One region of the Rhodoferax sp. GW822-FHT02A01 genome, then DNA from elsewhere that is predicted to be linked to it. Evidence: predicted binding sites of a transcription regulator. Region 1 holds the regulator's gene; each other region holds the start of a gene.
The links. Region 1 encodes sigma-54, which starts transcription at its own class of promoters, with help from an activator protein. Its sites were predicted from a motif close to TGGCANGNAANCTGCTTT; they were not measured.
Positions count from the first base shown of each region.

Region 2: the regulator sigma-54 is predicted to act here: its motif matches at 3,232-3,249, upstream of AAGF34_RS09140 (pilin).
Region 3: the regulator sigma-54 is predicted to act here: its motif matches at 5,955-5,972, upstream of AAGF34_RS14405 (ammonium transporter).
Region 4: the regulator sigma-54 is predicted to act here: its motif matches at 2,444-2,461, upstream of glnA (type I glutamate--ammonia ligase).

Region 1 is NZ_CP152376.1:582,870-590,741, forward strand. Features, by position in the region: gene AAGF34_RS02695 (class I SAM-dependent RNA methyltransferase) at 1-1,095, opposite strand, end outside; gene rpoN (RNA polymerase factor sigma-54) at 1,092-2,687, opposite strand; gene lptB (LPS export ABC transporter ATP-binding protein) at 2,687-3,442, opposite strand; gene lptA (lipopolysaccharide transport periplasmic protein LptA) at 3,439-4,059, opposite strand; gene AAGF34_RS02715 (exopolyphosphatase) at 4,168-5,097, opposite strand; gene AAGF34_RS02720 (thiol:disulfide interchange protein DsbA/DsbL) at 5,194-5,847, opposite strand; gene AAGF34_RS02725 (SPOR domain-containing protein) at 5,919-6,584, opposite strand; gene argS (arginine--tRNA ligase) at 6,608-7,872, opposite strand, start outside.
Region 2 is NZ_CP152376.1:1,932,527-1,940,398, reverse strand. Features, by position in the region: gene AAGF34_RS09150 (hypothetical protein) at 1-2,345, opposite strand, end outside; gene AAGF34_RS09145 (hypothetical protein) at 2,375-2,704, opposite strand; gene AAGF34_RS09140 (pilin) at 2,760-3,194, opposite strand; gene AAGF34_RS09135 (ATPase, T2SS/T4P/T4SS family) at 3,368-5,788, opposite strand; gene AAGF34_RS09130 (3',5'-cyclic-nucleotide phosphodiesterase) at 5,785-6,576, opposite strand; gene AAGF34_RS09125 (adenylate/guanylate cyclase domain-containing protein) at 6,587-7,872, opposite strand, start outside.
Region 3 is NZ_CP152376.1:3,079,527-3,087,398, reverse strand. Features, by position in the region: gene AAGF34_RS14435 (YceI family protein) at 1-298, opposite strand, end outside; gene AAGF34_RS14430 (glutathione S-transferase) at 366-980, opposite strand; gene AAGF34_RS14425 (LysR substrate-binding domain-containing protein) at 1,140-2,075, shown strand; gene AAGF34_RS14420 (diguanylate cyclase) at 2,163-3,338, shown strand; gene AAGF34_RS14415 (hypothetical protein) at 3,359-3,619, opposite strand; gene AAGF34_RS14410 (alpha/beta fold hydrolase) at 3,681-4,418, opposite strand; gene AAGF34_RS14405 (ammonium transporter) at 4,682-5,884, opposite strand; gene AAGF34_RS14400 (EAL domain-containing protein) at 6,073-7,872, opposite strand, start outside.
Region 4 is NZ_CP152376.1:3,715,860-3,723,731, reverse strand. Features, by position in the region: gene glnL (nitrogen regulation protein NR(II)) at 1-238, opposite strand, end outside; gene AAGF34_RS17545 (hypothetical protein) at 295-795, opposite strand; gene glnA (type I glutamate--ammonia ligase) at 984-2,399, opposite strand; gene AAGF34_RS17535 (molybdopterin-binding protein) at 2,610-3,419, opposite strand; gene AAGF34_RS17530 (EI24 domain-containing protein) at 3,431-4,327, opposite strand; gene AAGF34_RS17525 (polysaccharide deacetylase family protein) at 4,360-5,151, opposite strand; gene AAGF34_RS17520 (16S rRNA pseudouridine(516) synthase) at 5,148-5,894, opposite strand; gene AAGF34_RS17515 (ferredoxin family protein) at 5,878-6,213, shown strand; gene AAGF34_RS17510 (FliA/WhiG family RNA polymerase sigma factor) at 6,196-6,948, opposite strand; gene AAGF34_RS17505 (lytic transglycosylase domain-containing protein) at 7,017-7,619, shown strand; gene AAGF34_RS17500 (hypothetical protein) at 7,761-7,872, shown strand, end outside.

The DNA.
Region 1 (7,872 bases):
GCCGGAGAAGTTTTTCTTCCAGTGGCTGGCCAATTGGGTGAAGAAGGCCACACCGTCTTCGGTCTCGGCCAGTTCGCGGGCGCCATAGCGGGCCTGCACGCCCTCACCGGCCACACCGCCAATGCCGATGCGCTCGCCGTAGGGTGGGTTCAGCAGCATGACGCCACCGCCTTCGATGGGTGGCATGCGCTGCAGGGCGTCACCACCACGGAACTCGATGACATCGGCCACGCCCGCGCGCTCCGCGTTGCGCTGCGCGAAGTCGACCATGCGGTGCGACACATCGCTGCCGTAGATCAGAGCTTTCTGGCCGGGCTCGGGCTTGACCACGGCGTCAGCCGCTTCCTGCTTCATGGCCTGCCAGACCTTGGGCTGGAAGGGCACAAACTTCTCGAAGGCAAAGCGGCGCAACGAGCCCGCCGCAATATTGCAGGCAATCTGCGCGGCTTCGATGGCAATGGTGCCGCTGCCGCAGCAGGGGTCGTACAAGGGCATCAGGTCGTCGTCACCATCGGCCCAGCCGCTGGCGGCGATCATGGCGGCTGCCAAGGTCTCTTTCAACGGCGCATCGCCCTTGTCCTCGCGCCAGCCCCGCTTGAACAATGGCTCACCGGACGTGTCAATGTAGAGCGAGCAGCTGTCAGTGGTGAGGTGGGCATAGATGCGCACATCGGGCCACTGTGTGTTGACATCAGGACGCACGCCCCCCGAAGTCTCGCGGAAGCGGTCGCAGACGGCATCCTTGACCTTGAGTGCTGCAAAGTTCAGCGACGTCAATGGGCTGTGCTGGGCGGTGACCTCGATCTTGATGGTCTCGCGCGGTGTGAACCAGCGCTCCCACGGCACCGCCATGGCGGCGCGGTACAGGTCCTGCTCGTTGCGGTATTCGGTGTACGACACCAGCACCAGCACACGCTGTGCCAGGCGGCAGTACAGGTTCAGGCGCATGGCGTCCGTGAACGATGTGCGCACGGCCACACCGCCACGCTGCTTGGTGATGCAACCGGGCGGCAGGCCGGTGATGCGCAGGATTTCGGGCGCGAGGTAATCCTCCACACCGGCGGCGCAGGGAAGAAAGAGTTGCAGTTGGTTCATAGCGCCTTGCGCAGGGATGCGGGGGCGATCTTCAGCCCCTCGCGGTATTTGGCCACAGTGCGCCGGGCACATTCAATACCCTGCTCCTTGAGCATCTCGGATATCTGGTTGTCTGACAGCGGCTTCTTGGCACTTTCGGCGCTGATGAACTGCTTGATGAGTGCACGCACCGCGGTGCTGGACGCATTGCCGCCGGACTCAGTGCCCAGGCCGGAGCCGAAGAAGTACTTCAGCTCAAAGGTGCCAAAAGGCGTTGCCATGTACTTGGCGGTGGTCACGCGGCTGATGGTGGACTCGTGCAAGCCCAGTTCGTCGGCGATCTCACGCAGCACCAGCGGGCGCATGGCCAATTCGCCATGGGTGAAGAAGCTCTTCTGCCGCTCCACAATCGCCGTGCTCACGCGCAGGATGGTGTCAAAGCGCTGCTGGATGTTCTTGATGAACCAACGCGCCTCCTGCAGCCGTTGCTGCAGCGCGGCGTGGCTGGCGCTGTCCTTGCCACCGCGGTGGTTGCGCAGCACATTGGCGTAGATGTCATGCACCTTGAGGCGCGGCATCACATCGGGATTGAGCATGACGCGGAACTTGGGTGCAGCCGCCTTGTTGGCGTTGGTCACCGGCACCACCAGCACGTCGGGCACCACGATGTTGCGCTCCACGTCGATAAAGCGCCGCCCCGGCTTGGGTTCCAGCCGCGCAATCTGCGCTATGGCCTCGCGCACCAGGGCATCGCTGCCCACGCCCAATTGCACCAGCCGCTTGATGTCACGGCGCGCCAGCAATTCCATGGGCTGCTGGCAAATGCGCAGGGCCACTTCCAGTTGCTCGCGCTCTTCGTCTTCCAGGTCCGGATTGCGCAGCAGAGCTTTCAATTGCAGACTGAGGCACTCGCTCAAATTGCGGGCACCGACGCCAACCGGCTCCAGGCTTTGCAGCAGTCCCAGGGCTACCGAGAAATGGTGCACCAGGTCGTACAACTGCTCTTCATCCTGCGGGTTCAAGGTGCGGGCCAGGTCCTCGAGCGGCTCTTCCAGATAGCCGTCATCGTTGAGCGACTCGATCAGGAAACGCAGCGCGGCAGCGTCTTCGGCGCTCAGGCGCAAACCCAGTGTCTGCCGATGCAGGAAGGCCTGCAAGCTCTCCTGCGTGCGGGCCAGCTCGGTGGCGTCCTTGTCTTCGTCGCCAGTGAGGTTATTGGTACTGGCCTTGGCCTCGACGCCCCACTCGCCGTCGTCCGGGGTCATTTCGGTGGTGCCGTCGCCTTCCCAGTCGATGCCTTCGTCCCCGCTCAGGGGACTGTTGTCTTCATCACTGCTGGTGGAGGCCACGGTGCTGCTGCCCAGGTCGGGCATGGTGGCGGAAAACTCCACATCCTTGTCGCCTTCACTGACCGGCGTATCCGCCTGTGCGATGCCGAACTCTTCCCGCTCGGCATGGTCCTCACCCAGTTCCAGAAAAGGGTTCTCGTCCAGCATCTGCTCCACTTCCTGGCTCAGTTCGAGCGTGGAGAGCTGCAGAAGACGGATCGACTGCTGCAACTGGGGCGTGAGCGCCAGATGCTGGGAGACGCGTAATGAGAGACCTTGCTTCATTACATCTTGAAGTTTTCACCCAGGTACACGCGGCGTACCTCGGGGTTGTCAACAATTTCCGAAGGCGTGCCTTCGGCCAGCACGCGGCCATCACTGATGATGTAGGCGTGGTCGCAAATGCCCAGGGTCTCGCGCACATTGTGGTCGGTGATGAGCACCCCGATGCCGCGCGCCTTGAGGAAGTTGATGATGCGCTGGATCTCGATCACCGCAATCGGGTCGATGCCGGCAAACGGCTCGTCCAGCAGGATGAAACGCGGCCCGGTAGCCAAAGCGCGGGCAATCTCCACGCGCCGCCGCTCACCGCCCGACAAGGCCAGCGCCGGAGACTCGCGCAAGTGCTCGACCCGCAATTCCTGCAGCAGATTGGTCAGCCGCTTCTCGATCTCCGCGCTGCGCAATGGAGTGCCGTCTTCGTCGCGCTGCAGTTCCAGCACGGCGCGCACGTTGTCTTCCACATTGAGCTTGCGAAAAATCGAGGCTTCCTGCGGCAGGTAGCCCAGCCCCAGACGCGCGCGCCGGTGTATGGGCATGGACTCGATCGAATTGCCGTCGATGGAGATGTCTCCTCCACTGGCCCGTAGCAGTCCCACGATGATGTAAAACGAGGTGGTCTTGCCAGCGCCGTTGGGACCCAGCAGGCCCACCACTTCGCCCGTACGCACGGTCAGAGACACGTCCTTGACCACCTGGCGCTTGCCATAGGACTTTTGCAGATGTTGCGCCGTCAAGTTCCCCGCAGCAAAACCACTCACTTGGCGGCCCCCCCCAGGGTCGCGGATGGTTTGAGCGGCAACGGGGTTGCGGCAGGCGCCGGAGCACTGGCTTCGGGCTTGGGGGTCAGCATGACCCGCACGCGACCGGTTCCCAGGGCGCCTGTCGGTCCCTTGGTGTTGGCGGCACCATCGACCGTAAACAGGTCGGTGAGATTTTCATAAACGATGACACCGCCGGTGATTTCATCGGCCAACGTGGCGCCACGCAGTCGGCGCAACTGCGCCTTGCCGGTGAAGGTCACGGTATCGGCCTTGCCGTCATAGGTGATGGTTTCGCCCTCCCCCTCGATGAACTCGTCCAAGGCTTCGCGCTTCTGCCGGTAGAAGGCCAGCTTGTCTGCGGAACCGGTGGCAACGCCAAATTGATATCCGTCAGGATCCTGGCGCACATCCAGCCGATCTGCGCGGATCACGATGGTTCCCTTGGTCAGCACAACCTTGCCGGTGAATACGCTGACCTGCTTGAGGTCGTCATAGCGCAGCGCGTCGGCCTCGATGTTCATGGGCTTTTTCTGGTCGGCTTTTTCGGCGCGCACGCCACCGGCTGCAAACAGCAGCGTAGCAATCACCAACGAGAAAAGAATGTGTTTTTTCATAAAGGCACGAAACTTGCACACAGTGCGCACGGCCATTGTAGCGAGCGCATGGCATGTTTTATGCCTTGACGAAAATTGAATCGTGTGTGCGGGATTACCCGCAGAAGTTCAACCTACGGTGTTGATGCGGGAAACCAGCTCTTTGACCACCGTGTCGGCCCGCTCATTGGGTACCTGGCAGGTTCCAGCATTTTCATGGCCACCCCCACCGTACACCAGCATCAAGGCACCGATATTGATGCGCGAGGTCCGGTTGGTGATGGATTTGCCCACCGCGCAGACGGTGTTTTGCTTTTGCACGCCCCACATCACATGGATGGACACGTTGGCCTGGGGAAACAGCGCATACACCATGAAGCGGTTCACCGCGTAGATGGTGTCTTCGTGGCGCAGGTCCAACACCACCACGTTGTTGTGGACCGTGGAACACAGCTGCAGCTGGGCTTTGGCCTTCTGGGCATGCTCGAAATACAACTCCACCCGCTCCATCACGTCGGGCAGCTTCAGTATGTCGTCAATGCCATGGGTGCGGCAGTAGTCGATCAGATCCATCATCAGCTGGTAGTTGCTGACCCGGAATTCGCGGAAACGGCCCAGGCCGGTACGCGAATCCATCAGGTAATTCAGCAGCACCCAGCCAGTGGGGTTGAGGATTTCATCAACACTGAACTGCGCGGAGTCACCCTTGTCGACGGCCTCCATCATTTCATTGAAGCGCGCGCCAAACTGGGCGGTGCCACCGTAATGTTCAAACACCACCCGCGCAGCCGATGGCGCATCCGGGTGGATCACATGGTTGGCGGCAACATCGTTGCGCAAGGTCTCTGACGCATGGTGGTCAAACGACAGGTGCACCCCCGGGACGTAGGGGAGATTGGTGGTGATATCGCGGCTGGTGACCTCGATCTTGCCATCCTGCATATCCTTGGGATGGACGAACTTGATGTCATCAATCAGGTTCAGCTCTTTGAGCAAGACGGCGCATACCAGGCCGTCAAAGTCACTTCTTGTAATAAGCCTGAACTTGGAATCCGACATGGCGTATGCCCCGCTGAGTGATTGATATTGCAATCATTCTAGTTCGGGGATACGTCACTTGTCACCCGCGACCGTGGACCCGGCCTCAGGGTTTTCCTATTTGCCGCTGCGCACTGTCGCAGCCAGGGCTTCAACGACCTTGATAGCCTTGTCCATGCCCTTGGCCAGAGAACCGTCCACGTAAAAACGGCCGGCCACACCCAGCGCGGGCACGCCTTCGACCTTGTAGCTGTTCTGCAATTGCGTTCCCTTGCTTGCCTTGGCGGCAACGCTGAAGGAGTTGAATTGTTCGGTGAACTTGGCAACGTCCACACCCTGCTTGCCCACCCACGCCAGAATGGCAGGCGCCTTGGATAAATCCTGCTTTTCCACGTGGATGGCAGCAAAGACCTTGGCATGCAGCTTGTCCACCAGGCCCATGGCGTCCAGGGCGTAGAACAGGCGCTGCTGCGGCACAAAGTCATCGCGGAATGCCACGGGCACGCGGCGAAAGGCCACATCCTTTGGCAGCTGCTTGATCCAGCCTTCCAGCATGGGCTCGAACGCGTTGCAGTGCGGGCAGCTGTACCAGAAGAATTCCACCACTTCTATCTTGCCTGCAGGCGCCTCTACCGGTGCGCGCGGGTCCACCACCAGGTAGTCCGTCCCAGCCTCGGGCTTGGCAGCGTCGGCGTGGGCCGCGGCACTCCACAGGGTGGTTGAAGCCACGGCAGCACCGCCGGCCAGCAGGGAAAAATCACGACGTTTCATATCACTCCAGTCTTGTTCGAATCTATGGTCTGTCCATCAGACAAAGGTTATCTCACCCAGGTAAAGAAGCGTTAACGCTGCACCCGGACCAGGGCGGTATCCAGACCCGCCTTGTCCAGCTTTTCCTTGGTCTTCTCTCCATCTTCCTTCTTATCGAAAGGCCCCACCCGCACGCGGTACACCGTGCGCCCGGACTGCTCACGCTCCGAAATCTTGGTTTCGATGCCGCTGAGCGACAGCTTGGCACGCTGGCTCTCTGCATCTTCTGCCGTGCGGTAGGCGCCCACCTGCACCCAATAAACAAAGGGCTCGGCATCCGCTGCCGCAGTCTTGGCCTTGGCCAATTCACCGATCGGGTCTGCTGAAGCCGCGGCCTTGGCTTCGGGCTTCTTGGCATCTGCGGCCTTGGCATCGCTGGCTTTGGCATCCGGCGCCTTGGCTTCGGGTTTGGTCGGTGCTGCAGGGGCACTGGCGACCGGAGCCGCCGGCGTGACGGGGCCTGAAGCCGCGGGCTGCGGCGGCTTGACTGGGTTCTTGCCATACAAGGGCGCGTTGGGGTCCCAGTCCTTGTTCTTCTTGGCCTCTTCCGCATCCTGGTCGGCACTGCGGGTCTGGCCCTTGTTCATGAAGGGAACGGGCACTTTGGTGACGTACACAGCCACACCCAGAGCCACTGCCAGGCCCACCACCACACCAATAATGAAACCCAGAATGGTTCCGCCGCGCTGTTGCTTCATGCCTTTGAGTCTCTTGAAAGAAATTACATCTTCTGTGGAGCGCTCACGCCCAGCACAGCCAGTCCATTGTGCAACACCTGTGCGGTTGCGGCCACGAGCGCCAGTCGAGCCAGCTTGACGGCTTCGTCATCCACCAGGATGCGCTCGGCATCGTAATAGCTGTGGTAGCAGGCGGCCAGCTCGCGCAGGTAGAACGTGACGTCGTGCGGGGCAAAGTCCACGGCCGCCGCAGTGAGCATTTCGGGGTACTTGGCCAGCAGCAGCATCAGCGCCTGGGCCTGCGGGCTGGTCAGGGCCGACAAATCCACCTGCGCCAGGCTGGCCCGATCACCGCCCCAAGTCGCCAGAACCGAGCAAATGCGTGCATGGGCGTACTGCACGTAATAGACCGGGTTGTCGTTGTTCTTCTGTACCGCCAGGTCCACGTCAAAGGTGTACTCGGTGTCCGGCTTGCGGCTAAGCAGGAAGAAGCGCACCGCATCCTTGCTGGTCCATTCAATCAGGTCACGCAGCGTCACATAGCTGCCGGCGCGCTTGGATATCTTGACTTCCTCGCCACCACGGACCACCCGCACCATGGTGTGCAAGACATAGTCCGGGTAGCCCTGGGGAATGCCGACATTGGCGGCCTGCAGACCGGCGCGCACGCGGGCAATGGTGCCGTGGTGGTCGGTGCCCTGGATGTTGACGACCTTGGTAAAGCCGCGCTCCCACTTGGCGATGTGGTAGGCCACATCCGGCACAAAGTAGGTGTAGCTACCGTCCTGCTTGCGCATCACCCGGTCCTTGTCGTCCCCGTAATCGGTGGACTTGAGCCACAGCGCGCCGTCCTTCTCGTAGGTCTTGCCAGCTTCCTGCAATTTCTTCACAGCGGCGTCCACACGGCCACTGGTATAGAGGCTGCTTTCCAGGTAATAGTTGTCAAAACGGACCGCAAAGGCCTGCAAATCCAGATCCTGCTCATGGCGCAGATAGGCCACGGCAAACTGGCGCATGCCGTCCACATCGTTCACATCGCCGCTGGCGGTGAAGCTGCGGTCGTCGGACTGAACGGTCTTGCCCGCCAGAAAGTCTGCTGCAATATCGGCAATGTAATCACCGTTGTAGGCTGCGGCATTCTCTCCACTGGGCCACTCGGCGTCACCAGGCTTGAAACCCTGCGCACGCAAATGTGTGCTGGCGGCCAGGGTGTTGATCTGCACGCCTGCGTCGTTGTAATAAAACTCGCGGTAGACATCCCAGCCCTGGGTGTCGAACAGGTTGCAAATGGCATCGCCCAGCGCGGCCT
Region 2 (7,872 bases), 1.3 Mb from region 1:
TCGTTGTAGTTGGATAATCGGTACTTTTGATGGCACTGCGTATACCGCACATTCCAACCTTGAGGTATTTCGCATACGGCGCGAATCTGCTGCGCAATAAGATCCAATTCGGCTTCGGTTTCGCACGGAACTAAAATTTCGAAGTTTCGGACCTGCGCATCCATCTGTGCACCCTTTGGAGCTTTTGTAGTCACCAAAAGGCGTGCTTGGAATAGCTTGTATTGAATCTTTACTTCTTCTGGGCTCTGCGCCAGATCACTGATTGCTTTCAGCGCCTTTTGTGCGGCTTCGTACTGTTCTGTCAGGATATAGAGATGCACACGCTGAATCGCAAGTTGCGTAGGCAATTCGGCGCTTACCGATTGCTGATAGCTTTGAATGGTATCCAGAGCTTCCTGAAATCTTCCGAAATGAATGAGTTCCTTTACCTTGAATAAGGAAGCTCCTACATGATTTGGATAGCTCTCCAAGCACAGTTTAATAACTCTCTGTGCTGCATCAAAATTCCCGTAGTACCAAACCGTCTGAGCTCGATCAATAAGCGTTTCAACCGGCAATGGCGGAATTTGCGGATGGTTCTCCAGAATACCCTTTTCCATTCGGCTCAATAGTTCGACACAGGCCGCTTCAAAATCTCGCGCAAACATCCTGCCGTTACCCAGGCTGGTGTTCTTGAATCTTTCAGGTGCATTCGTCCGGAAGTCCTGCAGAAAATCGATGTCATTGCCAAACAGCAATGCCCGCTTCACATAGTCTTCATAGCTATCAGAGACCAAATCCGGATATCCCAGATTGCACATGATGGAGCGCCCGACACGACTGATCAGCGATTGACCGGAAAGCGTCAATATAGGCACCCCGGCATACGCGGCGAAACAGGAAGTGGTTCCACCGTTGAATGGATAGGTATCCAGTATCAAATCAACTTCTTTGTATACGGCCCAGAATGACTCACCGTAGGTTGGCCCCCGCAATTCAGTCTGCTCAGGATTGATGCCCGCCGATTCCAGGCGCTCACGAAACGAAAGGACTGTGTTGGGATCGACTAACGCCGTGGATTGAATCAGAAGCTTGTCTTTGGCATTCGACTGCAAAATGTCTCGCCAGCATTCCAGTATTTTTGGCGTTATCTTCGCGATATTGCCAAAACATGCATATGTGGTAAACCCGTTAACCAATCTGGGCGGATTCTCTGAACGTGGAATGGGTTCCAAGGGGTCGAAGCACCAGAGTGAATGCGGCAGCACCATTGGGCTTTCCGCATAAAAATTTTGAGCCTGTGGAGTCCAGATGTGAGGATCCATCATTTTCACATCGATGGATTTCAATCCAGTGGTGGGAGGGTAAGCCAGCCCTGTTACTTGCACTTTCGCCAATTTTTGCTGGAACAGGTGCAACCGGTTGGCAGATGTATGCCCTGTAATATCTACCAGAATATCAAGTTCATGCGACTCAATGAGTTCAACCACCTGGTCATCATTCAGCTCAAAAACATCAAAATAGTTGTTTGTAATTGCTCTATATGCCTTTGTTTGCGCATCATCTGGCAGATGCAGGAAGTTCTCACTGTAGATGAACACCTCAAAGCGCGTCTGGTCATGATTTTCCAACAATGGGCGCGCGAAGTAACGCACCGAATGGTCCCGAAAATCACTACCCCAATATCCTATTCTGATGATGCCTTCCTTCTTAGGGGAAATTTCAGTTTTTACGAGGTTGCCTAAAATTTTTACATTCGCGTCGGATGCGATCTGAACGGCCTTATTATTGGGCTTTAACGTCTCGGCCCAGAACCAATGTTCTTGGGCAACAATTATCTCTTTACTGTCGTTATAGGCGAGTCGAAAGAGATAGCAATTGGCGTTACGTAAATTATCAAAATCGCTCATCCATGAGGCGAGTTGAAATTCTTTGGCCCTGTAGGCATCTCCCCTGTCCATGCAAATGGCAGAAAGCAAAGAATCCACTGCCTCCGCCAGAATCGTATCGTCTTTAATAAGCGCGAGTAAAGGCAACGCCTCCTCGCTTTCATGAGAGTCAATAAGCATTCTTGCCCAATGGTATATAGCAGGAACATAGGTGTCATCTATTGTGTACGCCAGTCTAAAATACTCTTTGGACTCAGCCTTCTTGCCCATTAACTCATAACAGTTGGCAATGAAAAGAATGATGTGTATGTTGTGAGGTTCTCTTTTTAAGTATTTTTGTGCCTCTGCAATGGCTTCTGCATACTTTTTTTCATGAAAATACTTATCCGCCTTATCTAAGCTCACCCCCATGGATTTTATAAATCGAACAAGCTTACTTAAGCTTTTTTGGATTTTTTGCAGGAAAAAATACAGCATATCACTATCAATTTAAAAAAACAGACAATCTATTTCTTTCCTTCAGTCTTCTTCATCAACTCCACAATCAATCCTTCTGTGACCATGGCACAGAAGTCTTCAGGGTAGTTCTGACTCCTCAACTCCCAACGAAATGTATTTGCAAATACCGTCCGCCTAAGAAACCCCATGGAATTTTCTTCCTGATATTTCTTAACTTGAAGATAGGTTTTTTCAAGCAACCGAGTGATCTTGTTAACCGACATTGATCTCCTCTTCAGTTGCATCTGATCTGCCGATATGTCCTTCGCCAGTTGTTTAACCAATTCGGCAGCAAACTTCTTTTCTTTCTGAAATCCGAACGCGCTTAATAGACCCATTTTTCACCCCAAATAAAAAAACCCCTCTAAGAGGGGTTTTTTAAAGTCGTTTGGTTTAGCCGCGGCAAGTGGCCGGGAAATATTTTGGAACGCTACCGGAGCACACCCATTGCAATGGAGCAGAGGCGGCTGCAGAAACAGCAGTAATGTTATTAGAGAAAACTGCAGATATGCCAGTCACGCCAACTCCAGCTGAATTGCCTGCCATTGTAATGCCCGATACATCAACCACCCCACCAGATATTTTTGCGCTCGAAGCAACAGCTCCGCTACATGAGGAACTTACAAATGCAATATTTGCAGGATCAGCAGAATAGACTTCAGTAACACAGGTCTTGGCACTGTCGGCACCAACAATCAGTTCAGACACCTTTGCGCGGATTGTGTAGTCCTGGTACGCAGGCAAAGCCACCGCAGCCAAAATACCGATAATCGCTACCACGATCATCAATTCGATCAGGGTGAAACCCTTTTGCATAGAACGCTTCATATTCAGCTCCTTGGTTGAAAGTACAGGAGCCTACGTACCAGCAGGTTCCATGCCACACATTCTAGCTACGGTTTGATGTCATTTGTCTAAACATTTTGACCAAACGGGTCAGGATTCCCCCTGATGTGTGACAAAAACCAAACGCAGTCGACATTTTTGTCACATACCCCAGTTCACTTGATACAGACCTGTCGGACCATCTTTAGATCGGTCAGACCCATCATGACTTTCTCCATGCCGTCCATCTTGAGGGTGCGCATGCCGCCCTCCACCGAGGCTGCAAACAGCTCCGCAACGCGGGCTCTTTCCTGGATCAGCTTCTTGACACCATCGTCAGCCACCAGAAGTTCGTGCAGCCCCACACGCCCTTTGTAACCCGTGTTGTTGCACTTATCGCATCCTACGGCCCGGTACAGCTTGATGCTGCCGTTCTCTCCGTATGTTTGCTGCCATTGGTCAACCATCTTCTTGCTTTCGCCGGCATAGTCCAAGGTCCAGGCTTTGGAGTGACGCAACTCTTCGGCATATTCCGCTGCAAACAGGCGCATCTCCTCGGCGTCGGGTACGTAGGCCTGCTTGCAGTCACACAATCGCTTGGCCAGGCGCTGGGCCAGAATACCGAGCAAGGCATCAGCGAAGTTGAATGGATCCATGCCCATGTCCATCAGACGGGTGATGGATTCCGGTGCAGAGTTGGTGTGCAGGGTGGAGAACACCAGGTGGCCGGTCAGTGAGGCCTCTACGCCCATGGAAACCGTTTCCTTGTCCCGTGACTCGCCCACCATGATGATGTCCGGATCGGCGCGCAAAAAGGCCCGCATGATGAGCGCGAAATCAATGCCCGCTTTCTTGTTGATCTGCACCTGGCGCAACCCCTTTTGCGTGATTTCCACCGGGTCCTCCGCCGTCCATATCTTGGTATCGGGCGTATTGAGAAACTTCAGTATGGAGTGCAGCGTCGTCGTCTTGCCGGAGCCGGTAGGTCCGCAGACATAAAACAGTCCATAGGGTTTGCTGACCGTGGCTTCCAGCCGCGCCTTGTTGTGCGGGGTGAGGCCCAGCTTGTCCAGCGGAATCGGCTCACCTGCCGCCAGGATACGCATGACCACATCCTCGACACCCCCGGCAGAAGGGATGGTGGCAACGCGCAACTCGATGTCCAGAGGTCCGTATTTCTTGAACTTGATCTTGCCGTCTTGCGGTTTGCGGCGCTCGGAGATGTCCAGCTCGCACATGATCTTCAACCGGGTCACCATGGCCTGGCGGAAATGCGCTGGAACCTCGATGTAGGGAATCAGGCTGCCGTCAATACGAAAGCGGATACCGGTCTTGAGTTTGCCCGGCATAGGCTCGATGTGGATGTCCGATGCCTTCTGGTTATAGGCATCCACAATGACCTTGTTTACGAACTTGACCAGCTCGTTGTCTGCCGCAGCGGACTCCAGGGAATCTTCGTTGAGTCCGTCGTCTATCGGGCCACCGTCCATATCGGCCAGCAATTGGTCGATGGACGTACTGTCAATGGCGGCACCAAATAACTGGGCCAGCGTCTGGTCAAAATCAAAATGGGTGGTGACGCGATAGGCAAACTTGGTGATGCGCGGAAACACCTGCGGCACCACCCTGGAGCCTCGCACGGCCTCAGGGTCACGGCACATGATGACCAACCCTTCGGGCGACTCTTCCAGCGGTATCCAGCCCTGCTCCTCAACGAACTCACGCTTGAGAATGCCATGCAATGCCTCGGACCGGATGCGCCCGGCATTGAAGGGCTCGTAGGGAACACCAAAAAACTTCGACAACGCCGAACCGATCTGTGCGGGCTTGAGTTTGAAATTGTTGATGAGCACCTGCTCGATCGGCATTTCTTCCATGCGAGCATCGTGCACGCTCTGACTCAATTCCTCTTGCGTCAGCAGCCCGTCGGTGACCAGTCCATCAAATTTGGTTGCCTTGCGCCGTGGGCCTTCGTCCGACTTCAGTGCACGTTGGCGTATGGCCGTCGCGAGCGTCTTGCAAACCTCCGAGACGCCGTCCAACTCCAGCGCACCAAAAGGCTCATCACTCTTGTTGTTGATCACCTGCAGTACGCCATGCAGGACGTCGCCCTCCAGAATGGGTGCCACCAGCATCTGGCGCGTGCGATATCCCGAACGCCTGTCGACCTCTTTTAGAAAGGTCAGCGCCGGGTGAATGCGCTTGAGCGCTTCATCGTCATACACATCCGGCAAATTCAGCGCCTTCTTGCTGAAGGCCACATAACCTGCAAGGCTCTGGGGAGAGATCGGCAATTTAAGGTCACGGCTGCTGTTGAGTCCAGTCTTGATCTTGGAGACGATGGCCGTGTGATCCTCATTGACCGCATACAGCGTCAGACGGTCCGCGTTGAGCAATTTGCAGATGTCCTGGCTGGTTTCCAGCATGATCTGCTCCACGTTGACCGTGTCGTGGATGCGCGCCGTCACCTGATGCAGCTGCCGATAGAACAGCGCTTCAAAAGTCATGCCCCGCTTTTGCGATGGCAGTTTTTGCGATTCGTAAAAGGCCTGCTCAGCAGAACCTTCCGGACCAGAAGCAGGCAGCACTGCACTCATAGATCAAACTCTTGGCCAGCCCGAAGCCAGCGGATATCGTGGGTGACGTGGGCGCCGAACGGCATGGTCTGATCAAACTGCTGAATCTCAGACATGATCATTTCTGTTTCCGTCGGCTTGGTGTGCGTAATGTAGATGGGAAAGCGCTTGTCCTTGGCTATGCAATCGAGCTCTTCGGCCAGGGATTCGGGCGACAGATGCAAACTGCGTCTGGCGAGATCCTTCTCCCGATTGCTGAAAGCGGTTTCGATGACCAGCATGGCGACACGCAACTGGTTCAGGCGCAACCAGAATGCCTCGTTACGTTCAGTGTCACCGGTAAAGACCCAGCAGCCGTCACCGGACGTAATGGCGTAGCCAACTGCCGGTACCGTGTGCAAGGCCGGCATGACCTCTACCACCTTGTTGGTGAATTGCATGGTCTGGCCGGTGGTAATCTCGTAAAAGCGGACGAACGGGTTTTCCGGCGTGGGAATGCGACTGAAGTCAGGCCAGATCACATCGTTGAACACATGCGCCTTCAAGGCGGCGATGGTTCCCGCCAAGGCATACACCTTCAGCGGCTCCTTGCGCCGCGAGGCCACGGTGTCGAGCATCAGCGGCAACGCCGCAATGTGATCCAGGTGGGAATGGGTCAACAAAACGCTGTCCACCTGACTCATCTCTTCGATGGTGAGATCTCCCACCCCGGTACCAGCATCTACCAGTAGGTCCTTGTCAATCAAGAAAGACGTGGTTCTGCAGTCTTTGGCGATGGCGCCGGAGCAGCCGAGAACACGTACTTTCACGGTGTTGACCTCATTTGGTTTCGAAATTGGTTGCGCCATCCCAAGTGGGATCAAAGGGCAGCAAACGCATGGAGGCCACTCGCTCAGCATAGAGTTGGTAGAGGTAGGTTTTGGGACTGGCCCGCATCAGCTCGCCCAGCAACAGTTCCGCCTGATTCCAGTCCTGCGCCCGATAGGCGGCCAGGAAGACGCCCCAGGTCTTGAGTTCGCGTGCTGCCTCTTCGGACAAGCCCCCCTTCACCGCTAGCGGCCTGAAGATGGACACAGCCTGCGCCTTCCCCTTGACGCGAACACTGTCAAGTTCTTCCCACTCGAAATCAGGAGCCAGCTTGCGGGTAGATTCGCTCACCACAACTTCAACACCATAGGCCTTGGAAAGCCCTTCCAGACGGGAACCCAGATTGACCGAATCGCCAATGACGGTATAGGCGCGCCGGATATTGGAGCCCATGTCCCCCACGCACATGGGGCCGGTATTCAACCCAATGCCGATACCGATTTCGGGCAGGCCCTTGGTGCGATGCTCTGCATTGATGTCTTGTACCGCATAAGTCATCTCGATGGCCGACTTCACCGCCAAGGAAGCATGGTTGGGCGTCTCCACGGGCGCACCCCAGAAGGCCATCACGCAATCCCCCATGTATTTGTCGATGGTCCCCTTGTTGTTGCGGATCAGGGTGGTCAGATTGCTGAAGAGCCCCGTCAGCAGCTCCTGCAGCTGGGTTGGCTCCATGTTCTCGGACATCTTGGTAAAGCCGCGCATGTCGCAGAACATCACGGTCAGTTCACGGTTGGCCGCCTTCATGGAATAGGCGTCCGGGTCCTTGATCATTTCGTCCACCAATTCGGGCGGCACATAGGTGCCGAACAAATTGGCCAGTTCACGCTTGGTGCGGCTTTCTACAAAGTAGCCGTAGCTCATGTTGAGCGCAAACGCTGTCAAAGCCATCGATACCGAAGATGCCAACGGCAACACCAGGCCGTAGGAGCCATACAGCCAAAAATTCAAGCCCACAAGCGATGCGGTTACCAACACACTCAAACCAACCGCCTGCAGGGCCGGCAGCAAAGGCAGCGCCAGCGCCAGAATCAATCCCGCAAGAATCAGGGTGAGTACTTCATACCCCAATTCATAATCCGGCCGCAGCAGCGCGTTTCCGTCCAGCAGCCCGGAGATCAGGTTGGCATGGGTTTCCACACCCGGATAGGCCTCGCTCATGGGTGTCACGCGCAAGTCAAGCAAACCCGGCGCAGTCGTGCCGACCAGCACGATCTTGTCACGCAGGGTTCCTGGCG
Region 3 (7,872 bases), 2.5 Mb from region 1:
ACTTGTCGCCCATAAACTTGGCTGTCGGATAGGTGGCCGAATCAAATATCTCAAAACCCTGCAGGAATTTGTTGAAGGCTTCGGTTCCCGTGCTGACAGAAGTCATATCGATGGATATTTCCACCTTGCCCACTTTGGCAGTGCGGTCCAGCTGAACGGAACCTTCCTTCCGGTCAAAGCGACCACGGTTGGTCGATGCACCAAAGTGCCCTATTTCAAAAGTGACGAAGGTATGGCTGGGATCGATGGCATAGTTTTCGGTTTCCGCTTGGGCTGCACCTGTAGCAACGGCCATCATTCCAACCAATGCGAACCAATATGGGCGCACTGAATGGAGCGCACCTTTGCATTTGCAAACTGATGAATCAATCGCCATGAGGAGCCGCCAGGAAAACGGGCAGCGCTTCAGCCGCCTTCGAGTACGCCACCAGGTTGGGAAAGTCTGACGCGCGCACGATTTCAGGCAACATCTTCTGCGTGAAATACCATGCCACCGCAGTCGATATACCTGCCTGCCCCATGGCGGCATCGGGGGAAGCAAGTGGATGCTGCGTGATTGCCACTTCCAAGGCGCTGTAGGCTGCAAGCAGCTGCTCGGTCACCCGTGCGACCCACGGCTGATGCTGCTTCTCGCTGGGGCGCAGGTTCCGTTCATAGATGATTTGCACGCTTTTTTCGCATGCTGCGAGCGCCAGCCCCACAATGTGAAGCTCGTACTGCTTGTCACGGATATTGGATGACATCAGGCTATGTGGCTGTGCCAGCGCCTCAGCATATTCAATGATCAGCGTCGAGTCCATGAGGTACGTACCATCGTCGCAGACCAGTGTTGGTGCCTTGACTACGGGGTTGATGCGCTGAAATTCGGTGTAGGTACTGAAGACCGACAATGACTGGTGTTCAAACTTCAGACCCAGCATGCGAAGCGAAATGACCGCACGGCGGACATAGGGAGAATCCAGCATACCTATGAGTTTCATCGGGGGTTCCTTATCCAATTCCTTGTTGTGGGATGGTATGCCATCCTGGCCGCAGGGGCGGCATGGGTCCAATGAAATCGGGATATGCTATTCATTCCCGCTTCGCATCAATCCAACGAAAGTATGGGCACTTCCAAATCATCCCCGTCAGAAAGTCGCATGCCCAGTCGGCCTATATCCATGGGCCACTTGCGCACCTTGGAAGCGGTCGCTCGGCATTTGAATTTCCGCCTTGCGGCCGATGAACTGGCGCTGACACAGAGTGCAGTCAGTCGTCAGATCCAGGCACTGGAAGATGAAGTGGGTGTCCCCTTGTTCTTGCGCCATACCCGGTCGGTTGAGCTGACCGGCGCCGGGGCCGAACTATTGCGTGCAACATCACCGTCCGTGGACCGGATTGACAGTGCAGTGCGCACGATTCGCCATTCCGCAGGTCGCAAGACGGTGACATTGAATACCTGGGCTTCGTTTGCCTCCATCTGGCTGATCCCGCGACTGGAGGCGTTCCAATCGGAATATCCCGATATAGACATCCGCATCGATGCGACCGACATGCCCGTCGATCTGGAGACCAGTGACGCAGACCTGGCTTTGCGTTACACCCGCCCGGAGAAAGTCGGGCCGGACGCGATCCGGTTGTTTGGCGAGCAACTGACGCCGGTTGCAAGCCCTTGGCTACTTGAACGCAACGGCCCCTTGCGCCATGGAGCGGATCTGGCGCGCCATGCGCTCATCGAGGCTACCAACAGCCACCAGGCCAAGCATCTGCAATGGTTGACCTGGCGTCGTTGGCTGGATGCCAATGGCCACGCCAAGCTGGAGCCCAAGCGCTGGCTGTACCTCAATTACGCGCACCAGATCCTGCAGGCGACGCTCACTGGCCAAGGTGTAGCCTTGGCCAGAACCCCCATGGTTGCCGACAGTCTGGCCAATGGTGATTTGGTCGAGATCTTTCCTGGAAAACGCCTGGAAACACCGTATGCCACCTTCCTGATCAAAGGCCCCCGAAGTGGCTCTCGCCCAGAAATTCAGGCCTTCAATGCCTGGTTGTTGAAACAGGCTAAGGTGACACGCATGGCCATAGAGCCCTCTTGACCGGGGCAATCTAATTTGTGTCGAATTGTTACCCCATGCGGGAAGTGCGTTGACAAGGCTGGGGGCAGATGAAATATTGCAACCACAGTGAAAATCGCGAAACACATTGGGTGGTTCTGGGCTCTTGTGCCTCTGGCAATGGTAGGCCTGGGATTCGAGGTGTTCGCCTGGTGGCGCGACGATCAGCCGAAATTACAGGCGCTGCCGCTGTGGCTGGGACTGCTCAGTGTGTTCGGGTTCGTGATGGCAACCTGGTACAGGGCCTATCAACTGGCGCGCAAGGCGGAGGCTTCCAGAAAACTTCTGGTTTCGGTGCTGAATACGCTGGATGTGGGGCTCGAAATCTGGGACGCCGACGACCGGCTCTTGCACTACAACAAGCAAATCAATCGCTTGCGCATTGACTTCAGGACCTCCGGAGACATTGGCAAGACCTTTGAAGAGCTGACTCGCGCGAAGTTGCAGCAGCGGCAAATTGTGGTGGCTATTGGACGCGAAGAGGAATGGCTGGCAACCCGTATGCAGATGCGGGGCAGGAAGACGGATCCACAGCTGAAGGAATACACGGGTGATCAGTGGTTCAGAACCCACGATCAGCGAACCGCAGAAGGCTATCTGGTGACTTCCTGGGTCGACGTGACGGATCTGGTACGCAAGGAGCGGGAGCTGCAGGATCGCAATGCACTGCTGCAACAATTGAACAGCATGGATCCGCTTACCGGTCTGATCAACCGACGCCGTTTGGATGAAGTACTGGCCATTGAACTGTCCAGATCCGAACGCAGTGGCACTCCGATCAGCCTGCTGATGATCGACATCGATCACTTCAAGAAGTACAACGACCACTATGGTCACGTGGCTGGTGATGAATGTCTTCGTGCAGTTGCTGACGTACTGCGGCGCTGTGTGCGGCGGGCAGGTGAAACCGTGGCACGTTACGGAGGAGAGGAATTCGTGGTGCTCCTGCCAGGGTCCGACTTGAACCATGCCGTCGAAATTGCTCAGACCTGCATCACGTTGTTGCGCCAGCGGGCCATTGAGCACAAGGGCTCAGGCATGTCCACTTTGACTTTCAGCATCGGTGTTGCCAATACGTCTTCCATTTTCGGCCTATTGCCTGGCACCTTTGTGAACGCCGCCGATGCGGCTATGTACCGGGCAAAGATGGCGGGACGGGCGGGCTACAAGGTAGCAGATCAGGACGACTGGGAGATAGACCCAGACACCCCGCGTACCACGCCAGCTGAACTGGGACCGCAGTGAGGTCTAGCTACTGAAATGTTTCAGACCAGTCGCAGCGGCCCCAACACCGATTCAGTCATGCTCTCGTCAAGTTCTTCGATGGAAACCATGTAACGCTTCGCAAGCATGGTCATGGTTCCGTCCGCATTGGATTGGTCAATGGGTATGAATCCCCGTACATCGTTCATCAAGTCCTGAAGGCGCTGATCACTCGGAAGATAGACATAGCCCCTGACGCGCATGCCGTCGTGCATCAGTACGGAAACAGGTATGCGATCAAGGCCCGGGTGTTCAGTACTCAACGTTCTTCACCTTTTCACTTTTCTGCATTCGGCAGCGCGCCACTTCGTCGAGGTGCCATGCCTACATCGTAACGTGGCTAAGCATGTGGGCGGGCGCTATCGCCTGCAAAACCCTGTGGATAGCTTGCACCACCAGATCGGGGCGATCACGGTGGATGTGGTGTCCACTGCGGTCACACACCCGCAAATAGCCCTTGGCAGACATGCTTGCCATACGTCTTTGCCCCTCTGCCCACGCCCGCGCGATGCTGTCGGGCCAATGCAGGATCCGGCGATGGTGGGTCAGCACGCTCAATGGAATGTTGGGGAAGTCCCCGGTAATGCGGGCCTGCTGGTGCGTAATGGCCGCCGCCTCGAGCTCACGGCGCACTTCCGAGCGGCCCAGCATGAAGAGACCAATTGGCGGCTCGTACAGCAGGCGCAGCAGGCCACGCCCTTTGCAGCGTTGTACGAAGTCGGCATCTCTGGCATCGACCAGCACCACGCCCGCCACTTCCTGGGGGTAGGTGCGGGCAAAGAGCTTCATGATCGTGCCACCCAGGGAATGTCCAACCAGAACGTAGGGCGGTGGAATGTTTTCAGCTTGCAGCATGGCGCGCAGCTCTTCGACGATTTGTCCGCCATCGCGCGTCAACCCGGAGGGATCACTCTGCCCATAGCCGGCGCGGTCATAGGCAACGACACGGGTCACCGCACTCAGGGCATTGAAAACAGGTGCCCAGACCTCCTTGCCTTGGCCCAGGCCGGACTCGAAAACCACGGTGTAGGCACCCGTTCCCGCGGTGATGTAAGAACGCACGCCAAAAGGGGTGTGACTGAAGCGAATGGGCGGAAGGCTTTTGAGGGCCTCTTCGCATGCGCGGTCATCGCTGGCACGAAACACTTTATTTAAAAGTGCAGGCAGCCAGCGCTCTGCACCATTTTCCCAACGTCCCATTAATAGCTACCTGTTCTCATAAAGATCGCAGTGTGAGTCCACCATGAATGCTGGGCATTGTGTCAAAACTTCTGTCTGTTACCGGGCAAAAAGGGCATTAAATTGTTACAGAACGATTCAGGAGGCTACCAATTGGCCTCCCGCTCCGGGCTCGCACTGATTTTATGAATGGACAAGTCGGCACCGTCGTACTCTTCTTCCTGGCTCAAACGCAACCCCAGCAGGGCTTTGAGCAGACCGTAGACGGCAAAACCACTGACCAGTGCCCAGACGACACCCAGGCCGGTACCCAGCACCTGAGCCCCCATGCTGACCCCGCCCAGACCGCCCAGGGCCTTGCTGCCAAAGATGCCAGCGGCCACCCCGCCCCACGTCCCGCACAGCCCATGCAAGGGCCAGACACCCAGCACATCGTCGATCTTCCATTTGTTTTGCGTCAGAGTGAACATCGATACAAAGATTGCACCGGCAACGGCCCCTACCACCAAGGCGCCCAGCGGATGCATCAGGTCGGAGCCAGCGCACACGGCCACCAGGCCCGCCAGCGGGCCGTTGTGCACGAAGCCGGGGTCGTTCTTGCCGAGAAGCAGGGCCGTCAGGGTACCGCCCACCATGGCCATGAGCGAGTTCACGGCCACCAGGCCGGAAATTTTGTCCAGGGTCTGCGCGCTCATCACATTGAAGCCAAACCAGCCCACCGTCAGAATCCAGGCGCCTAGCGCCAGGAATGGAATGCTGCTCGGCGGATGTGCCGATATGGCGCCGTCCTTGCGATAGCGGTTGCTGCGCGCACCCAACAACATGACCGCACCCAGCGCAATCCAGCCTCCCAGCGCATGGACCACCACACTGCCGGCGAAATCGTGGAATTCGGCCCCGGTGTTTGCCAGCAGCCAGGCCTGCACACCAAAGTGCTGGTTCCAGGCTATGCCTTCAAAGAAGGGGTAGACAACGCCCACGATCATGGCCGTGGCCATGAGCTGGGGCCAGAACTTGGCGCGCTCCGCAATGCCTCCGGAAATGATGGCCGGAATGGCCGCAGCAAAGGTCAGCAGAAAGAAGAACTTCACCAACTCATAGCCATTCTTGGCCGCCAGGTCTTGCGCACCGACAAAGAAGCTGGTGCCATAAGCCACGGCATAACCCAGCACAAAGTACACAACCGTGGAAACGGAAAAGTCCACCAGGATCTTGACCAACGCATTGACTTGGTTCTTGCGGCGAACCGTACCCAACTCCAGAAAAGCGAAACCCGCATGCATGGCAAGCACCATGATTGCGCCCAACAAAATAAACAGGGCATTGGCGCCCTGTTGTAGTGCATTCATAAACAACCTCTTGGAAATAATGCATTCAGACGGTGCGGAAAATTGCACACGCCCACTGTCGCACCATTTGCAAGCAATAAATGCGCCACAACGGCGCAAAAATCTTTGAAGACGTCTTGTTTCAGTGCATTTTCGGGATTAAAGGTATGCCAAATGCCCTGGACAACCTATTCCACGCACCAAAAAGGCTACGCACTCCAACGGCTGTGGGGTTGCCAGGTCGCTGCCCAGGTCGGCAACTGGTCGGCGGCCATGGGGCGTGCAATGCCATAGCCCTGCGCCAGCTCACAACCCAACTGCAGCAACACGGTGCCGTGCGCCACGGACTCCACCCCTTCTGCAATGACCTTGCGTCTGAAAGCCGCGGCCAGGCCGATCACGCCTTGCAGGATGGCCCGGTCATCTGGGTCATCCAGCATTTCACGCACAAAGCTCTGGTCGATCTTGAGCATGGTCACGGGCAGACGCTTGAGGTAGGTCAGCGATGAATAGCCCGTTCCGAAGTCGTCCAGCGCAAATTCAACCCCCATGGCCCGGCAGGCTTCCATGACGCTGGAAACGTGCTCCAGGTCCTCCAGCGCACTGGTCTCGAGCACCTCCAGTTCGAGGTCTCCGGGCTTGACCCCGGGATGCGCTGTCATCAGATCGCGCAGACGCTCGACGAAATCCGTCTGCTGCAACTGACGGGCGCCGATGTTGACGCTTACCGAGATATCGAGCCCGCCCGCCTGCCAGGCGCCCATCTGACTCAGTGCCCGGTGAATCACCCACTCCCCGAAATCGACCGCCAGCGGATGGTCCTCGATGATCGGCAAGAAGCTGGCTGGGGGCAGCAAGCCCTTGGTCGGGTGCTGCCAGCGAATCAGTGCCTCGGCCCCGATGACGGCACCGGTGCGCATATTGACTTTGGGCTGGTAATGCAGGACGAATTCGTCATTGAGCAGGGCCAGTCGGATGTTTTCCAGACTCTCGTGGTGATCGCGAATGCTGTTGTCGTGCTCGGCGTCGAAGACGTGGTAGCGATTCTTGCCGCTCACCTTGGCCTGGTACATGGCGTGATCCGCCTGGCGCAGCAATTGGTCCGCTTCCGCTTCCTGAGCCTGCGGGTAGAACGTCACGCCCAGGCTGGCCGAAACCCGTAGTGTGAGCTCACCCACCTGTACGGACTGCGATGCCGCAACCAGCAAGCGGTTGAGCATGGGATGGCTGTCCTGCGCATCCGGAAGATCAACCAGCACTACCACGAACTCATCGCCGCCAATGCGGGCCAGTGTGTCCACCTCACGCAGTGCATGTTTCATGCGACTGGCCACGGCAATCAGCATCTGGTCGCCGGCTGCATGCCCGTGCTGGTCGTTGATGGCCTTGAAGCCGTCAAGATCCAGGTACACCACGGCCAGTTTGTGTCCGCGTCGATGCGCCAACGCCATGCCCTGAACCAGGCGGTCTGCCAGCAAGGCACGGTTGGGCAGATTGGTCAGCACGTCATAGTGCGCAATATGCTCCAGCTGCCGCTGATGCTCCCTGCGTTGCGTGATGTCCTCCTTGACCGCCACGAAGTGAAGCAGTGCACCTTGCTCATCCAGAATCGGGGAAATGGAAGCGTGCACCCAGAACAGGGAACCGTCCTTGCGGCGGTTGTGGAAGTCCCCGCTCCAGGTATGACCGGACCGGATGGTCCGCCAGATCTTGTCGTTCTCTTCGCGCGACTTTTCACCGCTACTCAGAATCCCCGGGGTCTTGCCTATAGCTTCTGCACTGCTGTAGCCGGTGACCTCCTCGAACTTGGGATTCACATATTCAATGACGCCCAAGGGGTCGGTTATCAGAATGGAAACCGGGCTTTGCGCAATGGCGCGTGACAGGGTATTGAGGCGCTCGCCCGCGCGCTTACGCTCAATGGCCAGAGCAGCCAGTCTGGCATAGCGCTCGATCAGCTCAATTTCGACGCCTGACGGTTTTGCCGCCTTGCGGTGGTACAGCGCAAA
Region 4 (7,872 bases), 2.4 Mb from region 1:
CGCGCTTGAGCCAGGCGTCGTAGCGTAGAGCGGCGAATTCATTCTCGCTGGCACCCTCCAGCGCGTTCTGCAACTGGCTGGGCTCAGTGAAGGCATCGGCAAAGACGGAACCAACAATGGATCTGCGCGATATGCCCAGCACATCCTCCAGTGCCGCGTTGGAGAACAGGACCAAACCATCCCTGTCAACCACCGTGACCAGGGTAGCCAGCAAGTCAAACGACTGGTAGACAGACACGGACGTGTTCTGTGGACTTTCAGATTCAGGAGTTAAGTCAGTCTTGTTCAAGCGAACTATTTCCCATTGGAATTGGACGCGCCGGAGGAAGACGATCCCCCCTGTTGCGCAACACGCGCCAGTTCCCGCTTGATACCTGCGATATCGGCTTCGCCCCGGGCAATGGCAGCCTTGAGGTCAGCCACACGATCCAGATACTTCTGGTAGTTGCGGGTTTCCGGCCCCAGTTTTTCGGGCTCTCCGTTGTTGTATTCCTTGAGCAATTCGGCCTGTCTGGCTTCGGCCTTCTTGAGTTCACCTTCCAGGATCAGTCGGGCATCGGAATCCTTGGCACGCTGGTCTGCTGAATCACCGCGCGGTGCGCTGGACTTGCCAGGGGGCGGCTTGACCGCCTGAATGACCGTGACATTGCCGCCGGAAATCAGTTTGCAATTCTTGGCCTGAGCCTCCGAAACCGTATTGGTGTATTCGTTGCCACACCGATAGATGCGGTCATCGGCAGCCCAAGCCACCGAGAGTGCCGAAACCAGAAGACATACGGAAAAAACAAATTTCATTATCAGTCCACCCATTGCGAAGGTCGGGGCAAGCTAGCAGTATGCGCCAAAAACAGCAGCGTACTGAATGTACCCAAAGCCGCCTTGGATCTTTACCATTTGGGCAGCAGATCCGCCAACGAAAAAGGACTGCTTGCGCAGTCCTTCCCGTGAGCATCCCCGCAAGGAGACGCTTCGCACACACCTGATTACAGGGAGTAGTACATGTCGTATTCCACCGGATGGGGTGCCATACGGAAGCGGGTCACTTCCTGCATCTTCAGATCGATGTAGGCATCCAGCATGGAATCGGTGAACACGCCACCCTTGGTCAGGAACGCACGGTCCTTGTCCAGGTAGTCCAGCGCCTGATCGAGGCTGTGGCACACGGTTGGCACCAGTGCATCTTCCTCGGGAGGCAGATGGTACAGGTCCTTGGTGGCAGCTTCGCCGGGGTGAATCTTGTTTTCCACGCCGTCCAGACCCGCCATCATCAGTGCAGAGAAGCACAGGTAGGGGTTGGCAGAAGGATCGGGGAAGCGGGCTTCCACGCGACGGCCCTTGGGGTTCGCCACAAACGGGATACGGATGGAGGCAGAACGGTTCTTGGCAGAGTAAGCCAGCTTCACTGGGGCTTCGAATCCAGGAACCAAGCGCTTGTAGCTGTTGGTGCCAGGGTTGGTGATGCCGTTCAGGGCGCGGGCGTGCTTGATGATGCCGCCGATGTAGTACAGCGCGAAGTCCGACAGACCGGCATAGCCGTCACCAGCAAACAGGTTCTTGCCGTCTTTCCAGATGGACTGGTGCACGTGCATGCCGGAGCCGTTGTCGCCAGCGTAGGGCTTGGGCATGAAGGTGGCGGTCTTGCCGTAGGCATTTGCCACGTTCCAGACCACGTACTTCAGGACTTGGGTCCAGTCGGCACGCTCAACCAGGGTGCTGAACTTGGTACCGATTTCGTTTTGGCCAGCGCCAGCCACTTCGTGGTGGAACACTTCAACTGGAATGCCCAGGGATTCGAGGATCAGGGACATTTCAGCGCGCATGTCTTGCGTGCTGTCCACCGGGGGAACGGGGAAGTAGCCGCCCTTAACCGTGGGACGGTGACCGCGGTTGCCACCTTCGAGCTTGGCGCCGCTGTTCCAGGGAGCTTCGTACTCTTCGATTTCGAAGAACACCTTGCCGGGTTCGTTGGTCCAACGCACGCCGTCAAAAATGAAGAATTCGGGTTCCGGACCAAAGTAGGCCGTGTCGCCCAGGCCGGAAGCCTTGAGGTAGGCTTCAGCGCGCTTGGCGATGGAGCGGGGGTCACGGTCATAGGCCTTGCCGTCGCTGGGCTCAACCACGTCACACTGCAGGAACAGCGTGGTTTCTTCAAAGAAAGGGTCGATGTTGGCGGTGTTGGCGTCGGGCATGAGCTGCATGTCCGATGCTTCAATGCCCTTCCAGCCGGCGACGGAAGAACCGTCAAAAGCATGGCCGGAAACAAATTTGTCTTCGTTAAAGGCGGAGATTGGCACAGTGACGTGCTGCTCCTTGCCACGGGTATCGGTAAAACGGAAGTCAACAAACTTGACTTCGCTTTCTTTTACCATCTTCATCACGTCTGCGACGGTCTTGGCCATCAATAACTCCTGTTGCACGGTTAAAAAAGGATTGCCGAATTCTCAATGCAGCTTTTGTGCCAGAACCTTCCGGCAAACCATTCTGAGAACACAGGCCATTTTGCCCTGAGATTCAGGGATTTCTCAGCCCATCAGGTTACGACAGGCAAACAAGCACCATCTTGACGCCCCATTTTGGGGCTACCACGAATTGCCCTTATATGGTGCGTTTTATTTGCGCACCATTTCGGGACCCAGTGGGACATCCATTGCCTTCAGCGCTGCGACCATTTCCCGATATGCGGCCTCTGCTGCCCCGGGAAGTCCCTTGACGCCCAGCTCAATATGACGACCGTATTCCGGATGGTCCACGCTAGGCAAACTAAAAACCTTCACCGGATGTGCCTGCTCAATGTGCTCCATCAGGGGCGTCAAGGTAGCCTCCATGGCACCAAATACGATCAGCGAATTCTCCTGCCATGCATCCTGGCGGAAGTGGGCTGCATAGTAGGTGTCTAGCACCCATTCCACCATGGGGTGTGCCATCACGGGAAAGCCGGGCACGAAGTGCACCGCACCTTCTGCGGCGCCTGTGCAGCTAAAGCCGGGTATTTTGTTGTACGGGTTAGGGATGATCTGGGCGCCTTCGGGAAACACGCCCATGTTCAACCGGTGCTTGTTGTCATCCCGCTCAGGTTCGTAGGGAACGCCCTTCTCCAGCGCCAAAGCGCGCATGCGTTCCTGGATCAGCAGTTTGGCTTCCGGATGCAAGAGCAAGGGCCGTTGCAAGGCTGCTGCCGCACACTGGCGCGTATGGTCATCCGGCGTTGCACCTATACCTCCAAATGAAAAGACCACATCGCCGGAGGCAAATGCACGCTGGAGCGTGGCCGTGATGCGATCGGGTGAATCTCCGACGTAATCGGCATATGCCAAAGGCAATCCGCGCGCGCCCAAGAGTTCAATGGCCTTTGACAAGTGCTTGTCTTCACGGCGCCCGGACAGTATTTCGTCGCCAATGATGATGATTCCAAAATGCATAAACGGACTTTCTAAGGCGAAGGTTGCGTCTGAGATGAGGGGCCGCCAACGAGCGGCACAGGGGTCACCTCCTGTGCGGCAGGTGCGGAAGCAGGCACTTCGGCTTGGGCGTTGGTCTGTTGACGCAGTGCATGCAAAGCACCCAGGCAATAGTGGGTAAACCAAAGCGAAGCAAAGGCAAAAACCAGGGTGTAAATCCAGATGGCCATGGGCACCAGGAACACGAAGGCCGGCGCAAAACCTGCGCCCATGGCCCACACCACGCTGGGGGATGCACCCAGGTAGCCACAGATCACGCCCATCAACAGCAGCCAGGTTCCGTGTCGCTTGAACAGCAATCGGCGCTCTTCCTTGCTGGCATGTTTGGCCAGCGCATCGAACGCCATCACACGGTAGGTTAGCCAACCCCATATCAAAGGGGGGATCAGCAAAACCAGCGGAGGCAACAACCACAGGGGAACCGAAACCAAAAGAGCCAGAGCCGCCAGCAGAGTGGAGAACAACGACCACGCCAGACTGGAGGCAAGACCGCCTCCTTGCCGGACTTCCAGACCGGCAAAACGATTCGCCGCGACCAGATTGACCAAGGCAGGCGTCATCATCAGCGCAACCGTCAGCATGGAGATCACAACGATCAGGGGGGTCACGGCAAACACCACCAGCAACGGGGCCAGTACGGCCTTGAGCTTGCCGGCACCTACGCTCTCCAGCCATTGCCAGACTTGATCGAGATAGGGAAACGAATCTATCCACACGCGCACCTGATCCAGTGCCATGTCCCAGAAGAAGTAGCCTGTAACCATGGTGAGCAGAACGATCAGCACCAACGGCAGGACAGAGAGCGCAATCACGCGCGGGCGCACACAGTACACCGCAGCGCGCCAGAAAGAATCCAAAAACAGGTTCATACGCTGAGCATACCGTGTACCCGAAACATGCATCAGCCGCCGTGGTTTGCGATCCAGTCCTTGAAAACGGGATGCTTGCGCAGGCTTTCAAAACACAGACCACGCTCCTTGAGCCCGACGATCAGAGCCTCCAGGTTATCCACGGCCCAGGGTTTGGCCGACGCCGAAGTCTCCAGATCCACGAGCAACACGTCACCGGCACGGATATCTGCGGCAGCCGACCGAACTGACAGGCTGCCCACCAAGTGCCCAGCCCCGGTCGCTCCGACATACGCGTAGCCACACGCACTGGCGGCCGCCAGCAGCTTGGATGACACCTTTCCCGCCGGGGCATGAAAGAGTGGCAAGGGTTTCTTTCCGGTGTAATAGGCAATGCGGTCCGCGGCATGCCCGATCTGTTCGCAATACTTGGGCGGATCAAAAGTGAACTCACGCCCTGCAAAGGCTCCAGATTCCGGCTTCATGCGAAAGGCCGGTTTATAGCCTGCCACATCGCCCCGCCAGACGACGTGATCATAGGTCTGTGACGCGAACTCATGCCCTTGCTGGGCGATCACTTTCCACCAACTGCCCCATTGCTCCCCCAGACTTCCGCCACCATTTCGGGTGCTCAGGTTGGAGGCAAAAAAGGTCGCCGTCACCTGCTGCCTGCGCAATATATCGGCGACCTGCGGGGCAAACTCCATGTGCCCGGGGGCTACCGTCAGGTACACCGGTTGCGCGCACGCCTGCGGACTTCCAGCCTCTGCAGAATGCGCTGGCTGAACCAGGGCGCACATCATGAGCAGCCCGATTGCACGAGGGAGAGTCGCGGTGTTTTTCATGCTCCCGCTATCAACGCCAGATCATCAGATGAGAGCCAGCGCCACTGGCCGGGCGCCAAATCCGCAGGCAATTTCAAGCCGCCAATTTGCGATCGGTGCAGCCCCTCCACCCGGTTGCTCACAGCAGCCAGCATGCGCTTGACTTGGTGGTACTTGCCTTCCGTCAGGGTCAGGCGCAGATCAAACTCGCCGGTCGCTTCGCATGCGGCTGCACGCACGGGCTTGGGGTCATCTTCCAGCACCACGCCTTCCAGCAGCTTATTGATCTGGCGTTCATCCAGGGGATGCTTCACCCGCACCTCGTAAACTTTGGGCACATGGTGGCGCGGCGAGCTCATGCGGTGGATGAACTTGCCATCGTCGGTCAACAGCAGCATGCCAGTGGTGTCCTGGTCCAGCCGCCCAACGGCCTGGACACCTTGGACAGCGCCTTTTTGCGGTCGCATGCGCAGCGGCGAAGGCAGCAGCGTATATATGCTGGGATAGGTCGAAGGCTTTTGCGAGCACTCGGTAGCCGTGGGCTTGTTCAGCACCAGATAAGCCTTTTCCGCATATGGCCAGACAACGCCCTGTACCTTGAAGCGCAGCCCCTCGGTATCGAACTCTGCTGAAGCGTCGGTACAAGTCTGTGATAGCTCCGCTCCTCCGGAACCGAATACTTGTACATGGCCCTGCTGAATCAGTCCGGCACAGACGCGGCGCGTGCCAAAGCCTTGGGAATAGAGAATGTCCTGCAATTGCATGGCGCGTAGTATGGCAGTGCCGCGCCGCAATTGGCCGAAATTGCCGTTGATCGCTACACTTTCCGACATGCCTCGTGCGCCGCAGATTCCTTTGATTGATCCTACCCGTTGCACCGGCTGCGGTCGGTGCATCGCGGCCTGCCCCTTGCCATTGATCGCGTTCCGGACAATCGAATGGCGCAAATTCGCGGTATTACAGGATGAGGCCAACTGCACAGGATGCCGCCGTTGCGAGGCGCGTTGCCCGGTTGGCGCCATAACAATGACGACCGGTGACATTGCAATGCCCAGCCAGCCGGCGCTAGCGAACGCGGGGTGAACGCCTGGGCTTGAGTACCGGAATCAGTCCGGAACCATCCAGCAATCTGGCCCGCAATTCAGCTATGGCTTGGGCATGAACCTGACTGACCCGCGCTTCACTGACCTGGAGTAGCTTGCCGATTTCAACCATCGTGAGGTCTTCCACATAGTAAAGGCGCAAGATTGCGCTGCTCTGCTTCGATAGAGCCAACAGGGCTGACGCCAGACTATCTTTCAAAGCCGAGCGCTCCAGAACCTTCAATGGGTCGGAGTCCACATTGGCCAAAGGATCCTTTGCGCGCCCGTCAGACTCCATGATGTCGTCCAGGGAAATCAGGGCATAGTCCGACGCATCCTGCAGCATGCGTTGGTATTTCTTGAGCGTCATGCCCAATTCCGTCGCCACTTCATGCTCCAGTGGCATACGGCCCAATTGATGCCCCAGCCTCTGGATCGCCAGCTCCACGCCACGCATGCCTCTGCGCAACTGGCGCGAACCGTGGTCCAGCTCGCGCAATCCGTCCAGCATGGCGCCATGTACGCGCATCGCCAAATAATTCTTGAAATGTGCCGTCGTCAGCTTTTTGGATGTCGACAGGATGGAATTGATCAGCGCAACATGCCCGTCTTGCACCAGATCATCCGCTTCTACGTTCGATGGAAGCTTGCGCGCGAGGCTTCTTGCCAACGCCTCTACAAGAGGCGTGTGCTCCTTGACCTGCCGCTGAAGTTCCTGTGTCGATATATTTTGCATGGTGGCCGCAAGCTGCGTAGCGCGTTCTGCATTGCCTTTCAAAGCTTATATCGTGCGATTCGGGCTCCATGTTGAGGTTTTTCGCAACGTTGCTGCCCAAAGTGCCAAAAAGAAAATGCGGGGAAAGTCCCCTTTCTCCGCCCATTGCCAACAAGCACTTGACAAGACAATGCCAGCAACTTACCCATGCCGAAAACCACCGCTATCTGGCAATGAACTTCAAATTTGCAATTTTCTTATTGACGGCATTGCTGTCTTGGACTGCTTCGGCTGGCAGCACAAACCTATGCAGCTGGGAAGGCGCCGCCCAGCGGTATGGGGTGAACTCACAGGTTCTCTACGCCATTGCAGCCCAAGAATCCGGTTTGAACCCGAACGCAGTGCATGTGAATGCGGATGGTAGCCAGGACGTTGGCCTGACGCAAATCAACACGAAATGGCTGCCGCACCTGAGCAAGTTCGGCATTACGTCAGAGAACCTGCTCAACCCTTGTATCAATATGCATGTGGGAGCCTACATCCTGTCACTGCACATGATTCGGCACGGAAACACTTGGCAAGCCGTAGGTGCCTTCCATTCCAACACTCCCTGGCGTCGAGATCAATACGCGCAGTCCATCTATCAGCGCATCCAGTTTCAGGTCAAGCCAGGCAGCGCCCATGGAAGTTGAAATGGGGATGCAACTAGCCCTTGAGGAGGCACACTGCAAGCTGAAAAATGAGCGGAAAAAGAAACGCTCATCAACGCTCTGGCATTTCGCGAGTGAGTAACACTGGATCTGTAATGGGAATCCGTCCACTTTCTATTGATCATGAGCGCTTTGCAAGATAACTACCAGCTCGTTCTGGAGGCCTATCCGGAAATAGCAAGAAAGATCAAATTTTTCTGGGGCAACCAGGAATTTACGGACCTGATGAACGAGC